One region of the Dysosmobacter welbionis genome, then DNA from elsewhere that is predicted to be linked to it. Evidence: riboswitches for the same ligand, from Rfam matches in the RefSeq annotation. Region 1 holds a riboswitch; each other region holds the start of a gene.
The links. A riboswitch is a leader RNA that binds a small molecule or an ion and turns the genes downstream of it on or off. The one in region 1 is predicted to bind FMN.
Positions count from the first base shown of each region.

Region 2: linked by a shared signal. The riboswitch ahead of EIO64_RS14200 (MATE family efflux transporter) and the one ahead of ribD (bifunctional diaminohydroxyphosphoribosylaminopyrimidine deaminase/5-amino-6-(5-phosphoribosylamino)uracil reductase RibD) in region 1 are both predicted to bind FMN.
Region 3: linked by a shared signal. The riboswitch ahead of EIO64_RS00770 (ECF transporter S component) and the one ahead of ribD (bifunctional diaminohydroxyphosphoribosylaminopyrimidine deaminase/5-amino-6-(5-phosphoribosylamino)uracil reductase RibD) in region 1 are both predicted to bind FMN.

Region 1 covers NZ_CP034413.3:947,628-950,898, forward strand. Annotated here, with positions in the region: gene EIO64_RS04970 (relaxase/mobilization nuclease domain-containing protein) at 1-374, opposite strand, end outside; gene EIO64_RS04975 (TnpV protein) at 738-1,115, shown strand; FMN riboswitch at 1,390-1,504, shown strand; gene ribD (bifunctional diaminohydroxyphosphoribosylaminopyrimidine deaminase/5-amino-6-(5-phosphoribosylamino)uracil reductase RibD) at 1,659-2,765, shown strand; gene EIO64_RS04985 (riboflavin synthase) at 2,746-3,271, shown strand, end outside.
Region 2 covers NZ_CP034413.3:2,700,707-2,703,977, forward strand. Annotated here, with positions in the region: gene EIO64_RS14200 (MATE family efflux transporter) at 1-1,147, opposite strand, end outside; FMN riboswitch at 1,310-1,423, opposite strand; gene EIO64_RS14205 (patatin-like phospholipase family protein) at 1,597-2,454, shown strand; gene EIO64_RS14210 (sodium:solute symporter family protein) at 2,858-3,271, shown strand, end outside.
Region 3 covers NZ_CP034413.3:140,388-143,658, forward strand. Annotated here, with positions in the region: gene EIO64_RS00760 (helix-turn-helix domain-containing protein) at 1-517, opposite strand, end outside; gene EIO64_RS00765 (SLOG family protein) at 717-1,280, opposite strand; FMN riboswitch at 1,386-1,514, shown strand; gene EIO64_RS00770 (ECF transporter S component) at 1,619-2,323, shown strand; gene EIO64_RS18935 (DNA polymerase Y family protein) at 2,492-3,091, shown strand; gene EIO64_RS18940 (DinB/UmuC family translesion DNA polymerase) at 3,049-3,271, shown strand, end outside.

The DNA of each region.
Region 1 (3,271 bases):
TGATTGTGAATATGGGCTTTGTCGATATGGGTGCAGACGATATAGGCGTGATTGCCTTTGGTGAATCGCTTGGCCAGCTCACAGCCCAAACGGTTCGCTTCCTCCGGTGTGATCTCTCCGGGAACGAAGGACTGCCGCAGATGGTAGGCGATCACATCATCCTCGCCGCGCACTCTGCCGGTCTTGTGGGTGTATTGATTTTTGGCGAAAAGGAACTCGGCATCGGCGATCCTGCTGTCGCACTGCCAGCTTGTTATCAGCCTGCCGCCGTCCGTCTTTTGCGGATTTTCGGTGTAGTCGATGATAGCGCTGATGGCCTGTCCCACCGTGCGGCCTTTGCCGGTGTGGAGAGGCATCAGGCGTGTGGTTGCCATGTTGGACACCTCCTTGAAAAGTCAAACGGCCTGCCGTAGCAGACCGTTTGAAATGTGTTAATTTGCAAGAGGTAAAAGCAAACTGATAGTTCGACAAATGGGAATTTGAATACTACGATTTTATGAGCGATTATCGCTCACCGTGGGTTTTCAATAAAATCCTCCAAAAGCCTTGAAAACAAAGGGTTTTTCGCAGCGTGTTCGCCTTATCCCTTTATTCGGTTTCACACAAGTTTACCCTTGCCCTGGCCACTCATAAGGGCAAAAGCAAGGGCAAGAAAATCTCGCAACAGGATATGGCAACGTGTGGCAATCGGGGAACTGTGACGTATGTGCGAATATATTATAGCGGAGGATTTTATTATGGACAAGTACATTTTTGACAAGAACAACGGCCTTTGGTATGAACTGATTGGCGACTACTATCTTCCCTGTCTGACCGTACCCGCTGAAGAAGGACAGCCTGTTGGCGTATGGGGTCAGCGGCACAAGCGGTATCTCAAAGAATACCGCCCAGCCTTTTATAATGCTTTGCTGTTAAGCGGCAAACTGAATGGCTACCTTGCCGATATTGACCGGCAGGCACAGGAGCAAATGGTCACCGTCATTCGGCAAATGTCGAAGGCCCAAGGAATTACTGAAGTGTTGAAAGCTACCAACCAAGCGGAGTGGGTAGGAATGATGAATAATATCTGTTTTGCGGCAGTAGAAATGATTCATGATGAAATCATATACGCATAAGTACGAAAGCGGCTGGGGATATACCCTGCCGCTTTCATGCTCGTCAAAACAGTTATCTGCCAGTGAAGATGCAGCCCTCTATATCAGTAATTGAAAATAAGACAAGGCAGACTAAAAGGAGAGGGAACAATACTTTGCAACTTTCAACCCCATTTTGTTGCATTTCACGCCAGGCAAAAGGATGTTTTGCAAAGAAAATCAAGCAATGCGAAATTAAAATATACCCTCTTGACAAACGAACTATAATTCTATATACTCAGTTCTGTCAATTGAATAAAATCTTCAGGGCAGGGTGTAAGTCCCTACCGGCGGTACAGCCCGCGAGCCGAAAGGCATGATTCGGTGAAACTCCGAAGCCGACAGTATAGTCTGGATGAAAGAAGATTTGCAGTACACAGGGATGAAGTTTATCACCCTGTGCGTGTAAGTTGCTCTGGATTGTTTTCAATCCAGAGTTTTATTTTATGCCGGCGCTATGTCTGTGTCTATCTGCGTCGCCCTGAACGATTTGTTCAGGGCGATTTTTGCTTTTGAGGTGATGGTATGAGTGACGAGGATTATATGTCTTTGGCTTTGCATTTTGCAAAGAAGGGAGTTGGCTGGACGGCCCCGAATCCAATGGTGGGCGCAGTTATCGTGAAAGAGGGCCGGGTGATCGGGCGGGGCTGGCATGAAAAATGTGGACAGCCACACGCCGAGAGGAACGCCCTTGCCTCTTGTACCGAGCCCTCGGAGGGAGCGACTATGTATGTCACACTGGAACCCTGCTGCCACTACGGGCATCAGCCACCATGCACGGAGGCCATCTTAAACGTCGGCATCAAGCGGGTGGTGGTAGGTTCCGGCGATCCAAATCCCCTTGTCAGCGGGAGAGGTATTCAAATACTCCGAGAACACGGAATAGAGGTGACGGAACATATCCTGGAGGACGAATGTACCCGGCTGAATGAGGTGTTCTTCCACTACATCCAGACAAAGCGCCCCTTTGTGGTGATGAAATACGCCATGACGCTGGACGGAAAAATCGCAACCTATACAGGGGCCTCCAAATGGGTCACGGGAGAGCAGGCAAGAAATCATGTGCAGGAGCAGCGCCACCGCTACACCGGCATCATGGTGGGAGTTGGAACGGTACTGGCCGACGATCCCTTGTTGACCTGCCGGAAAGCCGGGTGCAAAAACCCCATTCGCATTATCTGTGATACCGATTTACGCACTCCTCTAACCGCCCAAGTAGTCACTACGGCAAAACAGGCTCCTACTATCCTCGTTACCTGCTGCGCTGACCGTGAAAAATGGACGGGCTACGAAGAAGCCGGCTGCCGTATTCTGCCGGCGGAACGGAAGAATGGCCGCATTGATTTGGAGCGGTTGATGGAACGGCTGGGGCAGGAGGGCCTTGACAGCATTTTGTTGGAGGGCGGCGGCACGCTGAACTGGGCCGCGCTGGAAAGCGGCATCGTTCAGAAAGTGCAGGCATATATCGCGCCCAAGCTGTTCGGAGGGCAGACGGCAAAAACGCCGGTAGAGGGCGCTGGTGTACCGTTGCCCGACTGTGCGTTCCAGTTGAAAAACATGGTTATCACGCAGTTGGGGGAGGACATTCTGCTGGAAAGTGAGGTGGCAAGTCATGTTCACCGGGATTGTTGAAGAAATTGGAACGGTGACACAAATCCGGCACGGCCCGCACTCCGCAATCCTCACCATAGCGGCTGAAACCGTTTTGGAAACTACGAAAATCGGAGACAGCATCGCCGTCAACGGTATCTGTCTCACCGTTACCGCTTTATCGGACACCTCTTTTTCGGCGGATGTCATGCACGAAACGCTGAACCGCTCTGCTCTGTCCCGGCTGGGTACGGGAAGTCATGTGAATTTGGAGCGGGCCATGCCCGCGGACGGGCGTTTTGGCGGACATATCGTGGCCGGTCATGTGGATGGCGTTGGAACGGTGGCAAATGTGCGGCGGGACGATACGGCAGTCTGGTTCACCGTGCGGGCGGCGCCGGATATTCTGCGCTATATCGTGGAGAAAGGCTCTGTGGCGATAGACGGGATTAGCTTGACCGTGGCGGCAGTCACACAGACGGATTTTTCCATTTCCGCCATTCCCCACACCGTGGCGAATACGGTTTTGCGGGAACGGAAAAGGGGCG
Region 2 (3,271 bases), 1.8 Mb from region 1:
TCATGTGAAGGCCATACAGGAAAAAGGCCAGCATATAGAGCCGGAAGCAGTGCTGTGCGCAATCCAGATAGAGCGCATTGTCCGATACAAAGCAGCTTGCGATCTGCCGCGGGAACACCATGAAAATGAGAAACCACACCACTGAAATGCCTACTGCAATAAGAGAAGCTATATGGAATGTCTTTTGGACCCGCGCATAGTGGTTGGCGCCGAAATTATAGCCGTTGATGGGCTGGATGGCAGAGGACACCCCGACGAACATGGAGTGAGCGATCTGGTAGACCTTCATCATCATGCCGTAGACGGATAAGGCAATGTCACTGCCATAGACTGTGGCGGCTCCATAGGCCCGCATCAGATTGTTCAGGGTAATCTGCACCAGAGCGGAGAGCATCTGCGTAAGCAAGCTGGGGAGGCCCAGTGCCAGAATACGACAGGTCAGCTTCCGTGTAGGGCGCAGGTCCTCCCGCCGGATATGAACGGTTTTGAGGCGGCGCAGGTAGAGCAGGGCCAGGCATCCAGCAGCCACCTGCCCGATCACCGTGGCGATCCCGGCGCCCACAACGCCCATCTTCAGCGGAAAGATAAAGATAGGGTCCAGGATCAGATTGATGACCGCCCCTGTCATCATGCACTTCATCATGTACTGCGGGGAGCCGTCTGCCCGGATAATGGCGGTGAAGGCGGGACAAAGGAGCTGGAACGGGATCCCCCATGCGATGGCGCGCATATAGGACAGAGACTCTGCATAGGCAGTCGACGTCGCGCCGAAAAGGACTACGATCTGCGGGGCGAAGATGCCGCAGGCCAGAGCGGCCAGCAGACCGCTGGCCAAGATCAGGGTGAGGGCGTGACTGATGGTGCTGTCCGCCTCCCGCTGCTCTTTCCGACCCAGGCACAGACTGATATTGGCGGCACATCCGTCTCCCAGCATCAATGCCACAGCATTGACCAGAATGGTCAGCGGGAACGCGATATTAGTGGCTGCCATTCCTGTAATGCCCACGCCCTGTCCGACAAAGATCTGATCCACGATGTTATAGAGGTAGTTGACCATCAGTGTCAGTGAGGTGGGAACGGCGTATCGAACGATCAGTTTGGGTATGGGATCCGTTTCCAATGGGTTTGGCTGCAGGTTTGGCTCCATAGCAAGGCTCCTTCCGTATTCATACTGGACGCTTCCGAGGGAGAAGCCGCCGGAAATAAAAAATCCCGGCGCCATTTCCCTGACGCAGAGAGATGGCTGTACCGGGTGCTTAGAGTATACACTTTTGCTTGAGGAGGATGGGCATCCGGCACGGCACCAGAAAGCCTTCTTCTCCCCTCCAGACCGAACCTGTTGGCTCCGGAATTCCACCGGATTAGCTGATCGCTCGCGGACTGTTACCGCCAGTAGAGAAATATCTCGTTTCCGAAGAAAACTTACATACCTAAATGTATCATTAAATAAAAGAACCGTCAAGGAAAATGTCCTTCCCGCCGTATCAACTTCTGCGCTTTCTGATCGATATCCTGTGTCTCGTACAAGGCATTCCATTTTGGCTTTTCCTGTGGTAAAATATCAAAATCGACAAAATCACAGGAGGCAGGACAGGGATGAAAACGGGCTTGGTCTTGGAGGGCGGCGCCATGCGCGGAATGTTTACCGCAGGCGTTCTGGACTCCTGGATGGATGAACAGATATCCTTTGATGGAATCGTCGGTGTGTCGGCCGGTGCGCTGTTTGGGATCAATGCTCCCGCCGGTCAGAAGGGACGCGCCATACGGTATAATTTGAAGTATATCCGGGATAAGCGGTACATGGGGCTGCGCTCGCTGCTGACCACGGGCAATCTGATCAACGCCGACTTCGCCTTCTATGAGGTGTCCTCCAAGCTGGATATATTTGATGAAGCGGCCTTTCAGAGATCGGGCGTTGACTTCTATGCCGCGGTCACCGATCTGCACACAGGCGCCCCGGAGTATATCCGGATCACAGAGCCGTTCCGTCAGATGGAGGTCCTGCGGGCCACCTCTGCCATGCCCTATGTCTCCCGGCCTGTGGAGTTGGATGGGAGATTCTACCTGGATGGCGGGGTCAGCGACAGTATTCCAGTCCATTTCTGCAAGAGTCTGGGCTACGACAAGACCGTTCTCGTGCTCACACGTCCCTTGGAGTATCGGAAAGAGCGGCCCGCAGCATGGCTTCAGCGATTCAACCGCCTCTATTACCATCGCTATCCGGCCTTTGCGGAGAGTCTGAACCGGCGGTGGGAAGTCTATAACCGGCAGGTGGAGGAGATCATAGGGATGGAGCAGCGCGGGGAGCTCTTCGTGGTTCGGCCCAATGGCCCACTCCCAATCAGGCGTGTGGAAAAGGACCCCGCCAAGCTGCAGGCTGTTTATGACCTCGGGGCAGAGGCCGGCAGGGCGTCTCTCAGCGGACTGAAAGAGTATTTGCTGACGCATGAATGATGGTAGATGATATAGGAAATTGCGCATCCAGCAGGCAGGGGCTTGTATGGATGCGCAGTTTTTCTTTGTGCAGTATACAGCGTCCCTTGGTCCAGGTATCATGATTGGCAAAACTGGCGGGATGGCATATATACTTTTTGAATAAAGAATTTCTGATACATATCGGACAAATTGACATTTTTTTCAAGTAACATTATAATGTTCATATATTCACTGCCACAAGAGGACGTGGTTAGAAGGGGTGAAGAATATGGATCAGGATCTGCCCTTATGGGTAGAGGGCTGCGCCGAAACATATATAATGTGGGTGTGAATGGAAGCAGACAGCTGCTGAAGATCTTGCCGGACAAAGGTATGCAGGTGCGGCCCTCTGGAGCAAACAAAGAAAAGGAGGGCATTTTTGATGGATCACAGCGTATTGACGATTTTGGATCTGGGAATCATTACGGCATACCTTGTCATCATGGTCCTGGTGGGGGTCTATTCCGTCAGGCGGATCCAGAACACAAAGGATTATTATGTAGCGGGCCGGTCCTTTGGGCCGATGGTGCTGATGGCCACCGTCTGCGCGACGATCATCGGCGGCAGCGGTCTGATGGGCCGGGCAGGTGTGGCCTATACCGACGGCTTCAAGGCGGTCCTTACCGCAATTCCATACCTTCTGGGAATGTTCATTTTCTCCGGCATCGCCGGGAAGATCTCGGATATCGGGATGCAGTACGGGATCACCTCTATCCCGGAGCTGTTTGAACGGCGGTTTGGCCGGGCAGCCAAGATCACCCTCTCTGTGCTGATCGCGTTCGCCATGATGGGGACG
Region 3 (3,271 bases), 810 kb from region 1:
AATACAGCACCAGCACCCCCGCCGCGATCTTCACGGCGGCGTACAGGGCCGGGAACAGCAGCACACCTGCCGGGAACACGTCAAGCAGATTCACTCCGCCCATCTCCGCCATATCCCAGCCGATCAGACCCGTGAATCCGCCCAGCATCCCCCGGTACGCCAGATAAAACAGCGCCAGCTGCACCAGATCCAATACGCCCCAGGCGATCAGCACCCATCCCAGCAGGTACCACTTCCGCTTGCTAAAGGCCAAAAAACGCTCCACCCAGTCCTTCCGTTCCTGGGGCGGCGGCTGCTTCTCCTCCGGCTTCGTCTGCTCCAGCTGGAGGCGGAGCAGATAGTCTGTTGTCACACCGAAAATATCCGCCAGGGCCACCACTTTGTCCGTCTCCGGCATGGTCTCGTCCCGTTCCCAGCGGCTGACGGCCTGCCGGCTCACCTGCAGGCGCTCGGCCAGCGCGTCCTGGCTCATGCCGGCTCTCTGCCGGAGGGATTGCAGCTTCTCTCCGAATGTCATAGGCATTCTCCCTTCTCTTGGATGCCTTCAGCTTATCAGGCCGCCCGGTTGCATACCAGCAACCAAGCATGGAAGTTCCGCAATCTCAGATTGCCTTCCTCTCCAACATACCACAACAGGGCTCCCCGCGCAACGGCTCCGGCCCATATTGCAAGAAAAAACCAAGGCACCGGACGTCTCCGCATCCAAGCGCCCCGGCCTATCGGGCGGGCTCCAGCACAATGGGCAGGTCCACGATCTCCAGCCCCCGGCGCATGGCGTACTCCACCGTGTACCGGGTTCCGCCGGGAGACCCGTCAAAGGCGGCGATCAGCAGCGCGGCGTGGTCCACCATATACCGGTCCCGCCGCTGCATACAGGCGGGGGTGTAGCAGGCGGACACCAGGGTCTCAAAGTCACAGGCAGCCACCAGCCGCTCATACCGCCGCCGCTGGTCCGGCGGCCAGGCATCCGCCTGGGAGGGACATGGGACGGCCGCCTCCACCGTCACGTCCGGGTGCGTCTGGCGCAGGCGGAGGACGCACTCGCAGAAATACAGGTCACAGCCCAGGGCCATGCCGCAGAGAAAGTGACGGAATCCCTCCTGATAGGCCGCCTCCACCGCGTCTGCGATGCGGGCCTTGAGCGACACGCAGCGCAGGTCCTCCTCGTTATACCGCCATGGCAGCTTACCGGGCCGGTGCCCGGTAAAGCAGCAGGCCGCCTGCCGCCCCCGCATGGTCTCCGCCTCCCTCCTTCTGGTCTTTGATTCAGTATAGAACATCCGTTCTTGTTTGTAAAGACCCACGGGAAATTTGCCGTTTTTTCATTTAGGGACTTGCAATTTCTTCCGCGCTGTCATATACTATGGCCAGAAAGCAACTGAATACTTTGTCTTCAGGGCGGGGTGAAATTCCCCACTGGCGGTACAGTCCGCGACCGCCTGCGCGTATGCACAGGCGCTGACTCGGTGAAACTCCGGGACCAACAGTTACAGTCTGGATGGAAGAAGATGAGTGCGGCGTGGCCGCGCGTTTGTTCGCGCTCCTGCGTTGCGTGGATCACCTTGGAGAAGCCAAAGCGTCCAGGGTGTTTTCAAGCAACGAAAAGGAGTGTATTTTTATGTCCGAACCCAATGCCAACGCCATCAAGAACCCCTCCCGGCCCGCAACAAACGTCCGAACCATCACCTCCCTGGCCATGCTGGCGGCCATCGCCTATGTGGTGATGCTCCTCAGCAAGATGCTGCCACAGGTGTCCGGCTTCCTGCAGATGGACCTGAAGGACACGGTCATCTGCATCGGCGCCTTCCTCTTCGGACCTCTGTCCGCCGCCGTCATCTCCATCGTGGTGGCCGTGGTGGAGATGTTCACCGTCAGCGACACCGGCCCCATCGGCTGCATCATGAATGTGCTGGCTACCTGCGCCTTCTGCTGCACCGCCGCCTTCGTCTACAAGAAGTTCCACACCCGCAAGGGCGCCGTCATCGGTCTGGCCCTGGGCACTGTTTGCCTCACCGTGGTGATGCTGCTGTGGAACTATCTCATCACGCCCATCTACATGGGAATGGATCGCGAGGAAATCGTGGTCCCCATGCTGATCCCGGTGTTCCTGCCCTTCAACCTGGTGAAGGGCGGCCTGAACATGGCGCTGATCCTGCTGCTCTACAAGCCGGTGGTCACCGCCCTGCGGAAGGCCCGGCTGGTACCGGAGTCCCATGCGCCTGTCGAGGGCAAGGGCAAGCTGAGCGCCGGGTTCCTCCTGTTCTCCCTGGCCCTGCTGGCAACCTTTGTGGTGCTGGCCCTGGTGCTGATGGGGATTCTGTAAATCTGAACACCACAGGCGCGGGGGCGGATACCGTCCCCGCGCCTTTTACTGCGGCCCATATCCGTCCCTCCGCCTCCCTGCGCCGGTATGTCAAAACCTTCCCATCCCTTCTCCCTTTTCAGGAACGAACAGATGTGCTATAATAGAAGTGAGAAAGGAGGCGGGGCCATGGACCGCATCATCCTGCACTGCGATCTGAACAGCTTTTACGCCTCCGTGGAGCTGCGGAGCCGACCAGACCTGCAGAACGTGCCCGTGGCGGTCTGCGGAGATCCCACCTCCCGCCACGGCATCATCCTGGCCAAGAATGAACCGGCGAAAAAATTCGGCGTCCAGACGGCGGAAACCATCTGGCAGGCCAAGAAAAAGTGCCCGGAGCTGGTGCTGCTGCCACCCCACCACAAACTGTACCGGCAGGTCTCCAAAGAGGTCAACACCATCTACGAGCAGTACACGGACCTGGTGGAGCCCTTCGGCATCGATGAGAGCTGGCTGGACGTCACCCATACCCTCCACCTCTTCGGCGGTGATGCCAAGGCCCTGGCAGACCATCTGCGGCAACGGATGAAGCAGGAGATGGGACTGACCCTCTCAGTGGGGGTCTCCTTCAACAAGGTGTTTGCCAAGCTGGGCAGCGACTACCGGAAACCCGACGCCACCACTGTCGTCTCCCGGGAGAACTGGCAGAGGCTGGTCTGGCCTCTGCCGGTGGGGCGCTGCTGTACGTGGGGGGCGCCGCCCGGAAGATTTTGGCCCAGTTCGGCGTGAAGACCATCGGAGAGTTGGCGGCCTGCAAGCGGGATGCCCTGGAGACCCTGATGGGCAAAATGGGCGTCCAGCTCCACGACTATGCCAACGGGCTGGACACCGATCCAGTCCGCTCCCGGTACGAGCCGGAGATGGTGAAGTCCGTTGGCAACGGCACTACCTTCCCGAAAAACCTCACCA